Regions from separate parts of the Paenarthrobacter sp. 10L420 genome, predicted to be linked through region 1. Evidence: riboswitches for the same ligand, from Rfam matches in the RefSeq annotation. Region 1 holds a riboswitch; each other region holds the start of a gene.

The links. Region 1 has a riboswitch for thiamine pyrophosphate ahead of AC1DD5_RS18300 (bifunctional hydroxymethylpyrimidine kinase/phosphomethylpyrimidine kinase). Riboswitches for the same ligand answer to the same signal wherever they lie in the genome.
Region 2: it holds a riboswitch for thiamine pyrophosphate, as region 1 does, so the genes downstream of both, thiC (phosphomethylpyrimidine synthase ThiC) here and AC1DD5_RS18300 (bifunctional hydroxymethylpyrimidine kinase/phosphomethylpyrimidine kinase) in region 1, are expected to answer to the same signal.
Region 3: it holds a riboswitch for thiamine pyrophosphate, as region 1 does, so the genes downstream of both, thiO (glycine oxidase ThiO) here and AC1DD5_RS18300 (bifunctional hydroxymethylpyrimidine kinase/phosphomethylpyrimidine kinase) in region 1, are expected to answer to the same signal.
Region 4: it holds a riboswitch for thiamine pyrophosphate, as region 1 does, so the genes downstream of both, AC1DD5_RS14855 (ECF transporter S component) here and AC1DD5_RS18300 (bifunctional hydroxymethylpyrimidine kinase/phosphomethylpyrimidine kinase) in region 1, are expected to answer to the same signal.

What each region holds. Positions count from the first base shown of each region.
Region 1 covers NZ_JBFTJK010000014.1:60,915-65,264, reverse strand. The annotation lists gene rplU (50S ribosomal protein L21) at 1-247, opposite strand, end outside; gene AC1DD5_RS18300 (bifunctional hydroxymethylpyrimidine kinase/phosphomethylpyrimidine kinase) at 625-2,184, opposite strand; TPP riboswitch at 2,176-2,273, opposite strand; gene AC1DD5_RS18295 (Rne/Rng family ribonuclease) at 2,420-4,350, opposite strand, start outside.
Region 2 covers NZ_JBFTJK010000001.1:1,084,154-1,088,503, forward strand. The annotation lists gene thiC (phosphomethylpyrimidine synthase ThiC) at 1-1,556, opposite strand, end outside; TPP riboswitch at 1,552-1,659, opposite strand; gene AC1DD5_RS05130 (amidohydrolase family protein) at 1,756-2,844, shown strand; gene AC1DD5_RS05135 (VOC family protein) at 2,915-3,787, shown strand; gene AC1DD5_RS05140 (hypothetical protein) at 3,908-4,350, shown strand, end outside.
Region 3 covers NZ_JBFTJK010000001.1:740,002-744,351, reverse strand. The annotation lists gene AC1DD5_RS03640 (DUF3107 domain-containing protein) at 1-54, shown strand, start outside; gene AC1DD5_RS03635 (hypothetical protein) at 90-392, shown strand; gene AC1DD5_RS03630 (4a-hydroxytetrahydrobiopterin dehydratase) at 478-822, opposite strand; gene AC1DD5_RS03625 (thiazole synthase) at 852-1,649, opposite strand; gene thiS (sulfur carrier protein ThiS) at 1,654-1,890, opposite strand; gene thiO (glycine oxidase ThiO) at 1,887-3,134, opposite strand; TPP riboswitch at 3,127-3,244, opposite strand; gene thiE (thiamine phosphate synthase) at 3,272-3,955, shown strand; gene AC1DD5_RS03605 (ferritin-like fold-containing protein) at 4,001-4,350, opposite strand, start outside.
Region 4 covers NZ_JBFTJK010000009.1:110,351-114,700, reverse strand. The annotation lists gene AC1DD5_RS14885 (Na+/H+ antiporter subunit D) at 1-596, shown strand, start outside; gene AC1DD5_RS14880 (Na+/H+ antiporter subunit E) at 593-1,159, shown strand; gene AC1DD5_RS14875 (MrpF/PhaF family protein) at 1,156-1,434, shown strand; gene mnhG (monovalent cation/H(+) antiporter subunit G) at 1,424-1,813, shown strand; gene AC1DD5_RS14865 (DUF4235 domain-containing protein) at 1,896-2,156, opposite strand; gene AC1DD5_RS14860 (NUDIX hydrolase) at 2,193-2,870, opposite strand; TPP riboswitch at 3,002-3,138, shown strand; gene AC1DD5_RS14855 (ECF transporter S component) at 3,216-3,836, shown strand; gene AC1DD5_RS14850 (ABC transporter ATP-binding protein) at 3,836-4,350, shown strand, end outside.

The sequences.
Region 1 (4,350 bases):
AGCCGGTCTTGTTCTTGAACTTCTGGATGACGATCTTGGGACCGCGAAGGTCCTCAAGGATCTCAGCCGTGACCGTGACCTTGGCCAGGTCCGCAGCAGCGGACGTGACCTTGTCGCCGTCAACCAGGAGCAAGGCGGGCAGCTCAAGAGTGCTGCCGGCTCCACCGGGGACGCGGTTAAGCGTTACGTAGTCTCCAACGGAAACTTTTTCTTGGCGGCCGCCTGCGCGGACAATCGCGTACACCACTTGGGTACTCACTTCTCTCGACGTTTCTTACTAAATTTGCGTGCGGAACCTTGAACCGGAATCAGGCTTGGTTCGCGCTGTGCCTCAACGCCGTGGACTTCTGATCGAAGCCCGCGAGTCATCCCATGAACAATTCCAAGGGGCATAACCCAAGTGTTGGCGTAAGCACCGAAGATCAAGATTACGCTAGTTTGACCTTCAGCTGCAAATGAGGCCGCGTCCGGAGGCTATCGGGTGACTTGCATCACCAGTTGTAACGGACTCTCCCGGCACCGTGCCCATACAGCCTACAGGGTTTGTGGAGGAATACTGCGATTTGGCCGACGACGCGCTGGATTTTTGTGGAATTGCCCAGCCGCCAACCCCGGAAGCCCTGCTCAGGCGAAGAGCCGGGGTGCATCAAAGAAGGCTGTCTCGTAGCGGCAAGACTGGGCGAAGGCCTCAACCATGGCCCCGCGCTCCTGGGCGGAGGCGCTAATTGCCGCGGCATCAGTAAAGTCGATCGCCTTCCGGGTTGCGGCAGCAAACTCCTCGTCCGCGTACGTCGTCAGCCAGGCGGCGTACGGGTGCTCGCTGGGGGCGCCGGCGTCCACATAGGCGGCGTGGAGTTGCTGTCCTACCTCCGCATACAGCCAATAGCAGGGCAGGATTGCCGCCAGCAACACGGCGTAACTGCCGGAGGCTGATGTGGCCAGCAGGTGGTCCACGTACGACCTTGTCACGGGTCCGGTCTGTGTTGAGGCCGAGCGCGTGCTCAGCCAGTTCCGATGGAGCTCGGACTCCACTTCAAGGCAGAGTTGCGATGACTTCGCCCAGAAGAGCTGCTCTTCTTCAGTGGGGGCAAGTGCGCCTGCGCGCGCCAAAACCCGGGAGTAGCCGTTCAGGTAAATGGCGTCCTGGGCCAGGTAGTAGTTGAACTCGGGCTCCGGGAGCCGCCCGGACTGCAGGCCTTGGATGAAGGCGAGACCGTAAATCGCATCCAATTCCGGCGCAGCTTCGGCCCACAGCCGCGCGGCAAAGTCGCCGGATTTCCCGGATTTCCCAGCATGATTCAGCGCTGGCTCCATGTGGTGGAAGTGGTGGACCGGCCCGCTACCCTTACCTACCTTCAGCCCGTCGGCCGCCGCGAGGGCCTGCAGCAGCCACGGCTTTACCTCGCGGAGAGACGCCTCCCAGTCGCCGGTACGGGCTTGGACCGTGGCCAACGCCGAGGAGAGCGAGCACCCCGTTCCGTGGCTGTTCCTGGTATCAACGCGGGGCCCAGGCACCTCGATGACGTCCTGTCGCAGCAAACCGCTCGTATTGACCAGCGCATCGGGGCAGTCGTTTCCTGCCAAGTGGCCGCCCTTTACCAAAACCGTCGTTCCACACTCAGCAGCCAGGCGTTTACCCTGGTCAAGCGCCGTAGCCCAGTCGGGGGCTTCGGGCTCCCCCAGCAACATCGCCAGCTCGGGAAGGTTTGGGGTGACGAGATCCGCCAACGGCAGGAGGCTGCGCAGCGCAGTTTCAGCGGTCTCCCGCAGAAGGCGGTCGCCGCTGGTGGCCACCATCACGGGGTCAAGGACCACGACGGCGGGACGCACCTCTTCGAGCCAACTGCGGACTTCGTCGATGACGGCCGCATCACCCAACATCCCGATCTTGACCGCATCAATCTCAATATCGCTGCTGATCGCGTCCAGTTGCTGACGCAGGAACTCGACGGGCGGAACATGGACTGCACTGACGCCCAACGTGTTTTGGGCCGTCAAAGCCGTGATGGCAGCCATGCCATAGCCCCCGTGCGCTGCGATGCTCTTCAAGTCTGCCTGGATTCCGGCGCCGCCAGAAGGATCCGAGCCGGCAATGCTGAGCACCCTCGGATGTGGCCGGGCCGGGACTGCTCCCATACCCGCGGCGTAGACAGGGTAGACAGCGGAATTCGACGATGAAGCCATGGTGGACATCCCTTCGCCGGTGCTAACCGGACAGGTTCAACGGGTTTGGATCTCAGCCTGGCCCGTGCCCGGCACCCCGTGTCAGTTTCCTAGCGTAGCCCGGAAGCCCCTCGCCCCGGGAACCGGACAGCTTCGGGGAATCGATGTGACTGGCGGGCAACGAAAGAGCCCCGCAGTATCCGCCGTAAACGGATGCTGCGGGACTCTTTGGTTGCTTAGTGACTGGTTGCCCTGCTTACAACTCTGAAGCGGGAACTCCCACCCCAAGGATGATGGGTTCGTCCGCTACCTTCTTTTTGGCGGGCTCTTCCGCTGCCGGCGCCTTGGCCTCATGGGCAGATCCGCCTGCGGCAGCAGCAGTTACCTCGCGGTGTTCCACACTGGTTTCGTTTGCGGCACCCTGCGCCCTGCTGGCACTGCGGTTCCTCCGGCCACGACGACCACGGGAACGCAACGAATGATCGTGCTCATCGGTAATGCCAGCAGAAGCATTGGCAGGGGAAACGGCGGAAGCAGCCGCAGGTTCGGAAACCGAAGCCGTGGCCTCTTCCTCCGCAGCAGGTGCGGCACCAAGGTGCGAGAACGCCTCGGCCAGCAGGTCCAGGCTCATGGCCGGCTTGCCAGCAGTTGGTTCCTCATGGTGTTCCACAAACGGAAGAGCCACTTCTTCGCCACCGAAACGCAGAACAGGAGTGGCGCGCGCTTCCCGAACCGCAGCCTCATGACTGGCGGTATCAGGTGCAGCCGGAACGCCAGCCTCGCCGCTTGCAGCCTCAGGTGCAGATCCATCGGTGTGACCCTGCTGGCCTGCTGCACGGGCCTGCTCCTCCGCGCGGTGAACCTCGTCATCGTGCAGGTGGGCGGCATGTGCTGCAGCGGCGATCGTGGCAAGAGCTGCCCTGGTCGCCTCAGCCTTCGCCTGGCGGACCGGGTCCACGGACTCCGTGGTCGCAGGAGCTGCGGGGGCGGCCGGCGTGCTGTGGACTGTAGGAGGCACTTCGGCCATTGCCGGTCCCCCACCCTTGCCACGGCGGCGCTTACGATCAGTGCGTGCAGCAGGCTGTTGGGGTTCGACGTGCGGGCGGTGATGCTCGGCAGCAACGACGTTGGCGCGTCGGTGCTCCACCGGCTCATCATGGGTGACGACACCCCGTCCGGCACAGTGCTCGCACTGCTCACCAAAGACCTCGAGCAGGCCGGTGCCCATGCGTTTGCGCGTCATCTGCACCAGGCCCAGCGATGTCACTTCGGCCACTTGGTGTTTGGTGCGGTCACGACCCAGGCATTCCACCATTCGGCGGAGCACCAGGTCACGGTTCGATTCGAGGACCATGTCAATGAAGTCGATGACGATGATGCCACCGATATCGCGCAGGCGCAGCTGGCGAACAACTTCCTCGGCTGCTTCAAGGTTGTTCTTGGTGACGGTTTCTTCCAGGTTTCCGCCGCTGCCGGTGAACTTACCTGTGTTGACGTCCACCACAGTCATGGCTTCGGTGCGGTCGATGACAAGGGAACCACCAGACGGCAGGAAAACCTTGCGTTCCAGCGCCTTGTGGATCTGTTCGTCGATCCGCCAGGCAGCAAAAATGTCCTGGTCCTTGGTCCACTTCTCGAGGCGGCCCACCAAATCAGGAGCAACGTAGGTGACGTAAGCCTCGATGGTGTCCCAGGCGTCGTCGCCGGAAACGATCAACTTGGAGAAGTCTTCGTTGAAGACATCCCGGACAACCTTGATGGTGAGGTCGGGTTCTCCGTAGAGCAGTTCCGGAGCAAGCACCTTGGTGGAGGACGCCTGCCCTTCAATGCCTTCCCACTGCGCGCGCAGACGGTTGATATCGTGCGTCAGTTCTTCCTCGGAAGCACCTTCAGCGGCTGTGCGCACAATGACGCCGGCGTTCTCCGGCAATCGATCCTTGAGGATGCGCTTGAGGCGGTTGCGTTCGACGTCAGGCAGTTTGCGCGAGATACCGGTCATGGAACCGCCCGGCACGTACACAAGGTAGCGGCCCGGGAGGGAAATCTGGCTGGTAAGGCGGGCGCCCTTGTGGCCGACGGGGTCCTTGGTGACCTGTACCAGGACGGAATCGCCGGACTTCAACGCATTCTCGATCCGGCGCGGCTGGCCCTCAAGGTTCACTGCGTCCCAGTTCACTTCGCCGGCAT
Region 2 (4,350 bases), on a different contig from region 1:
AACGCGAACTGGTCCCGCCAACGGAACTCGAACCTGGCCTTGGACAAAGCGTCGTCGCGTTCGTTTGCGCCCGGGTGTCCCTTGGCGAGGTCCGCTGCGTGCGCTGCGATCTTGTACGTGATCACACCGGTCTTCACATCGTCCTTGTTCGGCAGTCCCAGGTGTTCCTTGGGCGTTACGTAGCAGAGCATGGCCGTGCCGTACCGCGCAATTTCCGTTGCGCCGATTGCCGAGGTGATGTGGTCATAGCCAGGAGCGACGTCCGTGACCAGCGGTCCCAAGGTGTAGAAGGGGGCACCTTTGCACAGTTCCTGTTGGCGCTCCACGTTCTCGCGGACCAAGTGGAAGGGAATGTGTCCGGGTCCTTCAACCATCACCTGCACATCGAATTCCCAAGCCCGCTGGGTCAGCTCTGCAAGCGTATCGAGCTCGGCGAACTGCGCGGCGTCGTTGGCGTCAGCCGTGGCACCGGGGCGCAATCCGTCGCCCAGGGAGAAGGCGACGTCGTACTTAGCGAAGATTTCACAGAGCTCATCAAAATGCGTGTAGAGGAAGTTCTCCTCGTGGTGCGCCAAGCACCACCCGGCCATGATCGAGCCGCCACGGGAGACGATGCCTGTCACACGGTTTGCCGTCAAGGGCACGTAGCGCAGGAGCACCCCGGCGTGGATGGTCATGTAGTCAACGCCTTGTTCACACTGCTCTATTACGGTGTCCCGGAAGATTTCCCACGTGAGTTTGTTGGCTTCACCGTTGACCTTCTCCAGGGCCTGGTAGATGGGCACGGTGCCGATCGGAACGGGGGAGTTGCGGATGATCCATTCGCGGGTTGTGTGGATGTCGTCTCCGGTGGAGAGGTCCATGACGGTATCGGCACCCCACTGGGTTGCCCATTGCAGCTTGTCAACTTCCTCGGCTATGGAACTGGTGACCGCTGAGTTTCCGATGTTGGCATTGATTTTGACCAGGAACGCCTTGCCAATGATCATGGGCTCGGACTCGGGGTGGTTGATGTTGTTGGGGATGATGGCGCGCCCGGCAGCCACTTCGCTGCGGACCAGCTCAACGTCGCAGTTCTCCCTCAGCGCCACAAACTGCATTTCCGGCGTGACGATGCCTTGCCTGGCATAGTGCATCTGGGTGACGGTCTTACCCTCGACGGCGCGGCGGGGCACCGGTTGCGCCCCCTTCCACTCCTGCGAGGCTGCGCCGCGGCGTACCGCTGATTTGCCGTCGTCGAGCAGGTTCCGCTCCCGCCCGGAGTATGCCTCGGTATCACCTCGGTCTTCGATCCATCGGGTGCGGAAGGGCTCCAGGCCCACTACGGGGTCGCTGCCCGGACCTGCAGTTCGGTACACCTGCAGTGGCTCGTTCGCCTCACCGTTGGGAGAGGACTCCAGTGCAATCTCCGTGACGGGGACCCGGATGCCATGGGCGCGGTCTTCCAGCCAAGCCAACGAATGGGATTTCAGCGACTGTGTGACGGTTTCCGTCGTCTTTTCGCTGATGTTGGCCTGGTTTTCGGCAGGGCTGTGCTGTGTTTCGGTGGTGCTCAAAGGATTCCTCACTTCCTTCGCCGGCATTACCCGGACAGGTTCAACGGTCGCAGACTGCTTCAGTCCGATCTCAGCCCCTGCAGGGGCCCCCGTGTGGTCGTAGACGAAGCTACCACAGCTCTGATCGGGGACACAGTCATCGTCGTAGCGCTTACCCATCCGGGAGGTTTGTGGCATATCGGCAGATTAGGCTTTTGGCATGGCCTACATCATCGAATTCACCGGTCCTGTGCTTGTGGCAGGCGACGATCAACGGCACGGGCTGTGGTCCGTTGATGGCAAACTCACGTTCGAACGTCCCGTCGCTGCGCCGGATTCCGTACTGGATGGGTGGGTCCTTCCTGGTTTTGTGGACGCCCATTGCCACATTGGACTTGGGGTCGGCGGGGCGGTTGATGAGCAGACAACTCTTGCCCAAGCGCAGGCCGACCTGAAAGCCGGCACGTTGTTGATCCGTGACGCCGGCTCGCCAAGCGATACGCGTTGGGTTCAGCGCCGGGAGGATCTCCCACGGCTTCTTCGCGCCGGACGCCACATCGCCCGGAGCCGGCGTTACCTGCGTGGTTTGGGCCACGAAGTGGAGCCGGACGAACTCGTGGAGACAGCCCGCAAGGAAGCCCGGGACGGGGACGGTTGGGTGAAACTCGTGGGCGATTGGATCGATCGCGGGACGGGCGACCTCTCGGTTTCCTTCCCTCGGAACGTCGTGCGGGATGCGATTGCGGCCGCCCACGACGAAGGGGCCAGGGTGACGGCCCACTGCTTCGCTGAAGACACCATTGATGACATGCTCGACGCCGGGATTGACTGCATTGAACACGCCACAGGACTCTTGCCCCGGCATATTCCCCGTCTTGTGGAGCAGTCTGTCCCGATCGTTCCTACCTTGATTAACATCGCTACTTTTCCGGATATCGCAGCCCAGGCCGCGCCTAAGTTTCCGGTCTACGCCGAGCACATGACCCGTCTTTGGGAGCGACGCCGTGAAAGGGTACTGGAGGCCTTTGAAGCCGGTGTTGGCATCTTTGCGGGAACGGATGCAGGGAGCGTGATCAAGCACGGCAGGATCGCTGACGAAATGAAGGAACTTTACGACGCCGGCCTGCCGCCCACGGCCGTCCTGGACGCCGCCACGTGGGGCGCACGGATGTGGCTGGGAGCCGAGGGCCTCAGCGAAGGGGCAAGTGCCGACGTCGTGCTTTGCCGGGATGATCCGAGGAAGAACCTGGCAACTGTGGCGAGCCTGAACCATGTCGTCCTGCGGGGCAAAGTGGTCCGCTGGGAATAAATTGAAGCTTCAAGTAATTTAGATAAGTAGAACGTGCCGAAAGGCGGCCATCTATCACCGGGAGCTTCGCATGACCACGACATCCAATCAGGACCTCCTTCCTGCCGAACTCACTATGGGCACCGTCATGCTCAAGGTTGGCGATATGAGGGTGATGAGTGACTACTATCAGCGTGCCCTGGGTTTGGAGATCGTGGCCGAGCAGGATGGCGGGCTGTACCTGGGGCGGGTGGGCAAGCCAGTAGTCCATCTCGCTCCCGCTGCCGGCCTGCAGATTCCAGGCCGTGGGGAAGCCGGGCTTTTCCATACAGCCATCCTGTTCCAGGACCAGCCTTCCCTGGCGGCCACCATCGCCACGGCCGCAGAGTATGAGCCGCGTGCTTTTGTGGGCAGTGCCGACCATTTGGTGAGCGAGGCGTTCTACTTCACGGATCCGGAAGGCAACGGCATTGAGCTCTATTACGACAAGCCGCGCGATGTCTGGCAGTGGGATGGCAAGAATGTGGTGATGGACAATGTTGCCTTGCCGCCCCAGCGTTTCCTCCTGCAACACTTGAGTGAGGCTGCCGTGACGGGCCAGCGGGAAGCAGCTGCCGGCGTCGGGCACGTGCACCTTCAGGTAGGTGACGTGCAGACCGCCCAGGATTTTTATGTGGACACCCTCGGTTTTGAGAGGACGGCGGGCTGGCACGGGCAGGCGTTGTTTGTTTCTGCCGGCGGCTACCACCACCACATGGCGATGAACGTGTGGAACAGCCGCGGGGCCGGGCCCCGCAGGGATACCCTGGGCCTGGGCGAGGTCCTGATCGAAGTTCCGACTGCCGATGACGTCGCCGCACTGGCTGACCGGCTGAAAGTTGCGTCCGTGGCGAACCGCCACACGGGCCTGGAGCTGCAGTTCGAAGACCCTTGGCGCAACAAGCTGCGCGTGGCAGTGCGCTAAGCACCCTGGCGGGAAGCGCCCTCGCGCTGGCTTCCGAATGCAGGGGCCGGGACTGCACTAGGCTGGGCATTGACGGTATTCGCCCCTGGGCCGTTGCCGCCGCCCCGTCAGCACGAACGAATGAGAGCACTCTCCATGGGCTTTGCCGAAATTTTTGTAGCCACCCACGATGAAGCACTCAAGAGGGCAGCTGCCTTGGACCGGGGTGCCGACGTTACCGGCCCCGCCGTCAGGATCGATGGCATCACCGACTTTGAGGTCGAGCAACTGGGGGACCTTGCGGGCAAAGCCGTCCATGCTGCCGGTGCAGACTACGAGCTGGCGCTGGTGGACGTCACCAGCGACGCCCTCCTTGGTGTTCCGGAAGCGATGGTGAGGGCGCTTGCCGAGCTGCTGACGTATGAAAGCGATGGCGACGGTAACGTTCTTGACGACGTCGCTGCGGCGTGGGCAGCGCAGGACGACATGCCTTTTGGCGCGGACGAATCGCGTCAATACGTGCAGCAGTTGGCCTCCTTGGCCACTGACGTGGAACAGGCGGAGCGGTCAGGGCTCTACGTCTG
Region 3 (4,350 bases), on a different contig from region 1:
TACGTCGAAATTGGTGCTGAGGAAGTCCGCCGCGTCGGTTTCGGCGCACTCTAGCGGTTCCCGGTTACAGCTGCCGCTAAGGAGTCTCCATGCTTTCACTCGTTGTGGTGGTTCTTGCCACCATCGCTACAGGATTCATCGTGTGGGCAAATGACAAGCGACACGGCAAGTACGGCATTGCATTGCCGGCGGGCGTTTCGACAACCGTCGGCGTGCTGGGCTGGATAGCTTTCATCATGGCCGGCTTTGGTTACCAGCCCGGGCTGACCTGGATCCCCTGGATCCTCCCTATCGTGTTGGGGACGGTTATCGCGATTGCCGTTGTGCTCTTTCTTGGCCGCACGCGCACCCAGCATGACACCGCCGCCCTCACCAAAGCTCTGAGGCTCTAGGGCATTGAGACTCTAAGGCACTGTTCAGTTTTAAACGACGCTGGCCACCACCCCGTGGGTGATGGCCAGCACCGTTTAACCTCTTCTATCCCGTTGAAACTCCCGGGTAGCGATCCGGCTGCGCCAAGGCACCGGACGCGGCCGCGGCCTCGCTCACGGCAGCGGCTGCCGCGATGTCGCGTTGGGTCACCTGGCCGCCTGCGTCATGGGAAACGTAGCGCAAGAACACCCTGTTGTAACGCCAGTCAAGATCCGGGTGGTGGTTCTGTTCCTCGGCGATCCGGCCAATGGCGGCGATAAGCGCCAGGGCGTCGGCCGCCGTCGAGGTTTTGAATACCGTCACGAGGCCGTCCTGGAGCTTCCAGTCCGGAAGGCCCTTGAGGGCGGTCTCCACGGCGATCTGGGTCAATGGCTCTTTCCTGTCAGCCACCACTGCTCCTTCATTGAGAGGAACTGCATTTAGAGGAACTCTGCCCGGCCTTCCATGGCCGATGACGCGAGGGCGTGCTCCCGGCGCGGGATTCGGCCAGCCTGCTTGGCCAGCCTACCGGCGATCACCGCGTGTTTGAAGGCTTCACCCATCTGCACGGGGTTCTGCGCACGGGTCACGGCTGTTGCCAGCAGGACAGCATCGCATCCCAGTTCCATGGCGAGCGCGGCATCGGACGCGGTTCCAATGCCGGCGTCGAGCACTACCGGGACAGAGGCCCGGGACACGATCAGTTCGATGTTGTGCGGGTTCAGGATGCCCAGCCCTGTACCAATAGGCGAACCAAGGGGCATGACTGCTGTGGCACCCAGGTTTTCCAGGCGCAGCGCCAGGACAGGATCATCATTGGTGTACGCGAAGACCTTGAAGCCCCGGTTCACCAGCTGTTCGGTGGCCTCCACGAGTTCCACCGCATCCGGAAGAAGTGTGTGCTCATCGGCGATGACTTCCAGCTTCACCCAGTCCGTCTCCAGCGCCTCCCGGGCGAGCTCCGCGGTCATCACTGCGTCTTTGGCAGTAAAACAGCCAGCGGTGTTGGGCAGGACCCGGATGTTGTGATCCAGCAGGAGTTGAAACAGTGAGCCTGTCTCGGCCGGTGAGTACCGGCGCATTGCCACAGTGGTCAGTTCCGTTCCTGAAGCCAGAAGGGCTGCTCCCAACCCGTCAAGACTCGGTGCACCACCGGTACCCATGATCAGGCGGGAGCCGAATTCGACGCCGTCGATCACCAAAGCATCTGTGCGGATGTCAGATTTTGCTACTGTCATTTTTTCAGCCTCCCTGGACTGCGGTTACGAGTTCGAGTTCGTCTCCATCGGCGAGCGCAGTCGTGGCCCACTGGCTGCGCGGCACTACCTCGGAATTGCGCGCGACGGCGACACCCAGCTTGCCGCCGTCGGCCGCCTGTCCGCGGTGGTCCAGGATGCGGCCTGTGATGGCGCTGACGAGCGTGCTGACGGATGCGTCATCCGCCACGGCATGAACGGAGCCATTGAGTTTGATGTTCATGGTGTGTCCTTGGTTGCTGGTTGGAGGCGGTGATCCGGCGTTGCCGTAAATCGATCAGGGGTGAAGTTGGACCATCGGGGATCGGCTGACCCGCTGATCAGCCCGCCGACGATTCTGGCGGCCACAGGCGTCAACAGGACGCCATGGCGGAAGAACCCGGTTGCGATTACGAGACCGTCGATGGTGCCCGCGCGCCCGGCAACGCGTCCCAGTAATGGTGCGTTGTCCGGAGTGCCGGGCCGTGCGCGGGCTGTCACTTCCAGCAGTTCCAACTCCGCCACCGCAGGCACCAGGACTTGGGCGTCCCGCAGGAGTTGGTAGACGCCTCCGGCGGAGACTGCATTGGTGGAGGCGGATAGTCCGTCCTCGCGCTGGGTTGCTCCAATCACCACGGTGCCATCTTCCCGGGGCACGATGTAAACGGGCACCCCGCGGACAATACCCCGGATGGTGGATGTGAGGAGGGGCTGGAGGTGGTGGGGGACGCGCAGCCTGAGGATGTCGCCGTAAACGGGCCGCAGGGGCAGACTGAGACCTTCGGGGAGATTACCGATCCTGGCCGCGTCCAGCCCGCAGGCGATCACAGTTTCCAAGGCCGCGACTGCGCCAGAAGCCAGTTCAACCCCGGAGACGCGGTCCCCATCCCAGAGCAAACGGGATGCGTGGAACGGCAGGGCGAAACCGTCCTCCGCTCCGGAGACCCACGTTGCGTCACCTGGTCCGTGGGCTGCCAGCCCTTCCATGAGGCATCGTGCAAGCCGCCGCGGGTCCACTTGGTGGTCGGCCGGTATGTCGAAGGCACAGGAAATCTGTGGACTCAGCAAAGGCTCACGTTGGCGCGCCTCCCGCAATGACAATGGCTCCACGTGCAGGCCCGCGGCCTGCTGGACTGTGCGGAGGTCTGCGAGGGCGCGGCGGTCGGCGGCGTCGGCACCAACGGCGATTGTCGGCGTCGTGCGGTATCCGGTGGCTGATTCGCCGCCATGGACGCTCCGGATGAAAGCGGGCCACAGTTGGGAGGATTCCAGCATGAGTTCCAGGAGGTGTTCCTCCTGGTAGTGGAGTTCGCTGACCGGAGCCAGCATCCCCGCGGCAGCAAACGTCGCACCGGCCGCGGGGGTGGGATCAATGAGGACCACCGAGCGGCCCTGGCGGCGCGCTTCGTGGGCGATGCCAAGGCCAACGATGCCGCCACCAATCACTGCAACGTCTGCCTGCAAGGGGGTTTGGCCGGATTCTGCCATGTGTTTCCTTCCCTACGCCGGTACTAGCCGGATCAGGTCAAGCGGTCGGCGCTGAAGCCCTCTCAGCCGGACGGTCATATGACGCTGTCACGGCTCCCGCAGTACGTGCCCAGTTTAGAGGAACTACTCTGGTTTCCATGACCCAGCATGATGTCCACACCACTGCCCGCCTTTACTTATGCACTGATGCCCGCAAACGCCAAGGCGATTTCGAAGACTTCGTCGACGCCGCGTTTGAGGGCGGCGTTGACATCATCCAGCTTCGCGACAAGACGCTCGAGGCCGCTGAGGAGCTTGAGGTACTGGAGGTTCTGCACAACGTTGCCCAACGGCACGGACGGCTGTGGGCCGTCAATGACCGCGCCGATGTTGCCAGTATTTCCGGGGCTCCGGTGTTCCATATCGGGCAAAAGGACATCCCCCTGCCCGCTGCAAGGCATCTCCTCCACGACCGCACCGTGATCGGCCTTTCCACCCATACGCCGGAACAGGTTGACGCCGCTATAGCTGCCTCCCCTGGCAGGAGCGGACTGGACTATTTCTGTGTTGGTCCGGTGTGGGCAACGCCCACAAAGCCCGGCCGTGAAGCAGTCGGGCTGGATCTGGTCACATATGCCGCAGAAGCCGTAAAGCGCGCGGATGCGGAGACCGTAGGTGGCGTCCTCCTCCCCTGGTTCGCGATTGGCGGCATCGACCTCACCAACATTGAACAGGTGGTGGCTGCGGGAGCGAACCGGATCGTCGTGGTGCGGGCCATTACTGAGGCGGAGGATCCGACGGCGGCGGCAAAGACTCTGCTGGAAGCGCTCGACGCCGGATAATCACCGCCGGCGCCCTGGCGGCAGCCGAGGATATGCGAAAGTCTCTTAAGCCGTGAGCCCGAGCCCGGACATCCGTCGACCATGCCGCTCGGCAAGTTCAGCGGTAAGGACCTTGACTGCAGTGCGGGCATCCCCGCCGCCCTTGAGCAGCGGTCCCAAGTGAGGATGTTCCATGCCCACGCGTTGGGCCTGGGTCAGCGCTTCACCGACGAGGCGGCGGCCCCACAAAGCCAGTCGCGATGCCAGGCGAGGATCATCAGCCAGGGCCCTGCGCAGGAGGACGCGTAATACTTCCGTGGCTTGGTCGGCGGAGGCCACCTTCTGGACAAAGAGTTGCGTCCCGCCGTCGAGGTACGAAGCGACCATGCGGTAAAAGTCCGATGACACGGTGTCGA
Region 4 (4,350 bases), on a different contig from region 1:
GGCTTGGCGCTGCCGTGTTCTACGTGGCGCACCACATCACAGTGCAGACCAGCCTGTTCCTGGTCACTGGCCTGATTGAGCGCAGGGGCGGATCGTCGTCCATTGACCGCTTGGGTGGCCTGGCCAAACTCTCGCCACTCCTTGCCTTGCTGTTCTTTGTCCCTGCGATGAATCTTGCGGGCATCCCGCCATTCTCGGGTTTCCTGGGCAAGCTCGGGCTCCTCCAAGCGGGCGTGCAACTGGGTACGCCGCTGGCCATCGTTTTGGTGGTGGGCGGCGTCGTCACCAGCCTCCTCACCTTGTTGGCAATTGCGCGTGTTTGGAACAGGGCATTTTGGCGCAAGCCCGAGGACGCCGAGTACCCGGACCCCGTGCTTCAGACTCCAGGCAATGTTGGGGTACTGCCCCGGACAATGGTGGGCTCCACGGCTGGCCTTGTGGCCTTCGGTGTTGCGCTCACAGTCTTTGCTGGCCCACTCTTTCACCTCGCCGACGGCTCGGCGGAAATCATGTTGGACCGCACTGCCTACATCCATTCAGTTCTGGGGGACTCCGCGGAGGTACCAGCGGTGGGTCAGTCAGGGGCTGCCAAATGAGCCGTAAACCGATCTCCTTCCGCACTGAACTGCCCCTGCTGGTGTGGCTGGTCATCGTCTGGGGTGCCCTGTGGAGGGACTTCAGTCCGGGAAACCTGCTGTTCGGTGCGCTCATCGCCGTGCTCGTGGCCAAGTTCTTCTACCTTCCGCCAGTGGAGCTCGGGGGCAGGTTCAACGTGCTGCGCGCCATGTCCTTCGCCCTGATGTTCCTGGGCAGAGTGGCGGCAGCGAGCTTCCTGGTCCTCTACCTGGCCGTAGTGAAGGGTCCAAAGGTGCGCAGCGCCGTCGTCGGTGTTCCGTTGCGCAGCCATTCTGACCTCATAGTCACGGCAACCGGGCACGTTATCTCGCTGATTCCGGGCTCGCTGGTGGTGGAAGTGGACCGCTCGACGTCCACGCTTTACCTGCACGCGCTCAACATTTATGAGGATGCTGATATCACTAAGATCCGCCAGGAAGTCCAGAACATCGAGGCCGCGCTAATCCGGATCATGGGAACGCGCGAGGAACTCCACGCACTCCAGGCTGAACCCGGTGCGGGCATGGAAGGGGCAACCCTGTGAAAGAACTTGTTCTGCTGGTAACGGCGGTGATCCTGAGTTTGGCTGCGGTGGGCGCGATCATCCGCATCGCCATCGGCCCGTCCTTGTTGGACCGCGTCTTGGCATCGGACGTCCTGCTGGCCATTCTTGGCGCAGCGCTTGCCATCGACATGGCGATGAACCGGCACCTGAACAACCTGGTGTTGCTCGTGGCTCTTGCGGTAATCGGCTTCGTAGGCTCGGTAACATTTGCCCGATTCGTAGCGGATCGGAGGGATCACAGCAATGAGTCCTGAAGCGACCGGAGTGGATGCAGTCATTGATGCGGTGACGGCCGTGTTTCTTGTGGTGGGTGCCCTGATGTCGCTCGGAGCCGCAATTGGCCTCCTGCGGTTTCCCGATCTCATGAGCCGCATGCACGCGGCAACCAAGCCGCAGGTCTTGGGCCTATTCCTCATGCTTGCAGCCATGGGTCTGCAAATGCGCACATGGTGGGTTTGGCCGGTTCTGGTGGTGGCCTGGATTTTCCAGCTGCTGACTGCGCCGGTCTCCGCACATATGGTGGGCCGCTCCGCTTACCGGACCAAGCATGGGCACCGCGAACTGCTCACCAAGGATGAGCTTGAAGCGGTTGTCCAAAGGGCAGCCGCCGACGGTTCCACCCCGGACACTTAGAACAACGCGGGGTCACTTAAGCTCCCTCCCGACGACGGTGAGGGACCCTAACTGACCCCGCGTTGGAACAACTATGCGCGGCCTAGACGATGTCCTGCGTCTTGGCGAAGCGGGCGATGGCACGCTGGGTGCCGCGGCTCGCGAAAACCTGGATGAGCGTACTGACGAAGGCCGAAATCAGCGCGAAGGACAACGCTGAGCGGAGGCTCGTTTCCATATCGTCGTGGCCCGTGGGCGGTTTGTTGCCCGTGGCCTTTTCCCAGCCCTTGTTGACCAACTTGGTGCCGACGAATCCGGCTGCCAGGCTTACTCCGGCACCCAGCAGCTTGAAAAAGAGGTTCATGCCCCCAGCCTAGCCTCACTTCCAGGTGGGTTGGGACTAGCGGCGGTTTTCCCGTTCTTTGAGGAAAGCTGCCATGGAACCGCGTGGTGCGAGGACAGGAACAACGTCGTGATCGGCTTCCCAGACGGCATCCACTGTTCCGAGGCCGGCAATTTCCTTGAGCAGGTAATACGTGGGTGGCATCAGCTGCAATGTACCGGAAGCTTCAGCCGTCAGGATCCCGCCAACAGGCATCCAGAGTGATTGCCACGCTTCGGTGGTTTGATGCTGGGGTTCTGCTTCCGGAGCAGGCTTGGCTACATAGAAGTACGTGTCGAAGCGCTTGGGCATGTCCGTTGGCGTGACCCAGTTGGCCCAAGGGCGCAGGTCCGAGGCATCAAGGCCAAGTCCGGCCTCCTCCCAAACCTCCCGAAGGGCAGCCGTGAGAACCATGCCTGACTTTGCTGTGGCGTGTTCGGGATCGACGGCGATGGAGCTCAAGTGCCAGTCTGCAGCATGCCGTTCAAGCAACTCCGCCGGGTAATCCCATCCGCCCTGGTCTGCGGCATCAACGCGACCTCCAGGAAAAACCACCATTCCTGCGGCGAAGTCCATGGTGGTAACCCGGTGCTGAACGAAGGCTTCGAGCCCGCCCGGGGTGTCCCGCAGCAGGATGACGCTCGCGGCAAGGCGGGCTGGGGGAACTGGGATGTCCGTAGTGGGAAGGTCCGTCATGAAGTACCCCTTTGCCGCGTCGATTCTGCTGGATCATTCTCTCAGGTCTCGTTACCAACCGTTTTGTGACTAACCCCCACCTCCCACGAACACCCACAGGTGTAAACTGAAACACGCCCATAAGGGCAGATTTATAACGACAGGGGAGCGCCGCCGTCGGACCTTGCAGAGATGCAGGAGACGCGAGGGCGCTGAGAGTGCGGACAGCCGCAGACCCTCGAACCTGATCCGGTTAGTACCGGCGCAAGGGAGTCGAGCTTCTCAGAGTGTCCGGAACCGGGCGGCGCAAGCCGGCCGGGAGTTCCGGGGAGCACTTTCCCCTCCTGTACCTCAGGAGGCAGAAAAATGACCACGGCAAGCGTGAAGAAAACCAGTTATAACTGGCGTGTTGTAGACATCGTGGTGGCAGCTTTGATTGCCATCGCCGGCGGCGTGATCTTCTGGGCCTGGTCCCAGGGCGCCGCAATCGTATCCATCCCCATGAACGCCACGTATCCGCCGCTCACCGGTTTGATCGCCGGTGGCTGGATGATCCCGGCCGTCCTGGGCATGCTCATCATCCGCAAGCCGGGCGCAGCCCTGTTCTGCGAAGCCGTCGCCGCCACCGGCGAACTCATCATGGGTTCCCAGTACGGCACCACCGTCCTCATCTCCGGCATCCTCCAGGGACTGGGCGCAGAACTCGTCTTCGCTGCGTTCAGGTACAAGAAGTTCGACCTGTCCGCCGCACTCCTCGCAGGTGCTGGCGCGGGCCTCTTCTGCGGTCTGAACGATTCCTTCCTGCCTTGGGGCTGGAACATCGCCTACGAAGCGATCGACAAGCTGGCCTACATCGCCTTCTGCACGCTTTCGGGTGCGATCATCGCCGGCGCGCTGTCCTGGGTTGCCACCCGCGGGCTGGCCAAGACGGGCGTCCTCAGCTCCTTCGCGTCGCGCAAGGCTGCTTCGGAGCCCGTCTTCAACTAATGCCTGCGAAAGAAGGCAGCAACCAGCAAAGCAGCGGCCAGGTCCGGCCTGCCGCCATCACCGCCCAAGGGTGGGGATGGCGGCATGCCGGGCGTTCCACACCCGCCATCCAGGACCTCGATCTCCGGATCGAGCCCGACGAGCGTGTGCTGTTGCTGGGTCCATCGGGCGCAGGGAAGTCCACACTGCTCCATGCCCTCGCCGGTGTACTGGGTGACGAGGAAGACGATTCGGACGAGACCGGCTCGCTGTTGATCGACGGCGTCGCTCCCCGCGAACAGCGCGGCCGCGCAGGTCTGATGCAGCAGGATCCGGAGACCCAGGTGGTGCTCTCCCGGGTGGGTGACGACGTCGCGTTCGGCGCCGAAAACCTGGCCGTTCCCCGGGATGAAATTTGGGCCCGCGTCCATGAAGCGCTCGACGACGTTGGGTTGCGCAGCGCTGCAGGCGGCGGTTTGGCACTGGATCACCCGACGGCGGCACTCTCCGGCGGGCAGAAGCAGCGCCTTGCGTT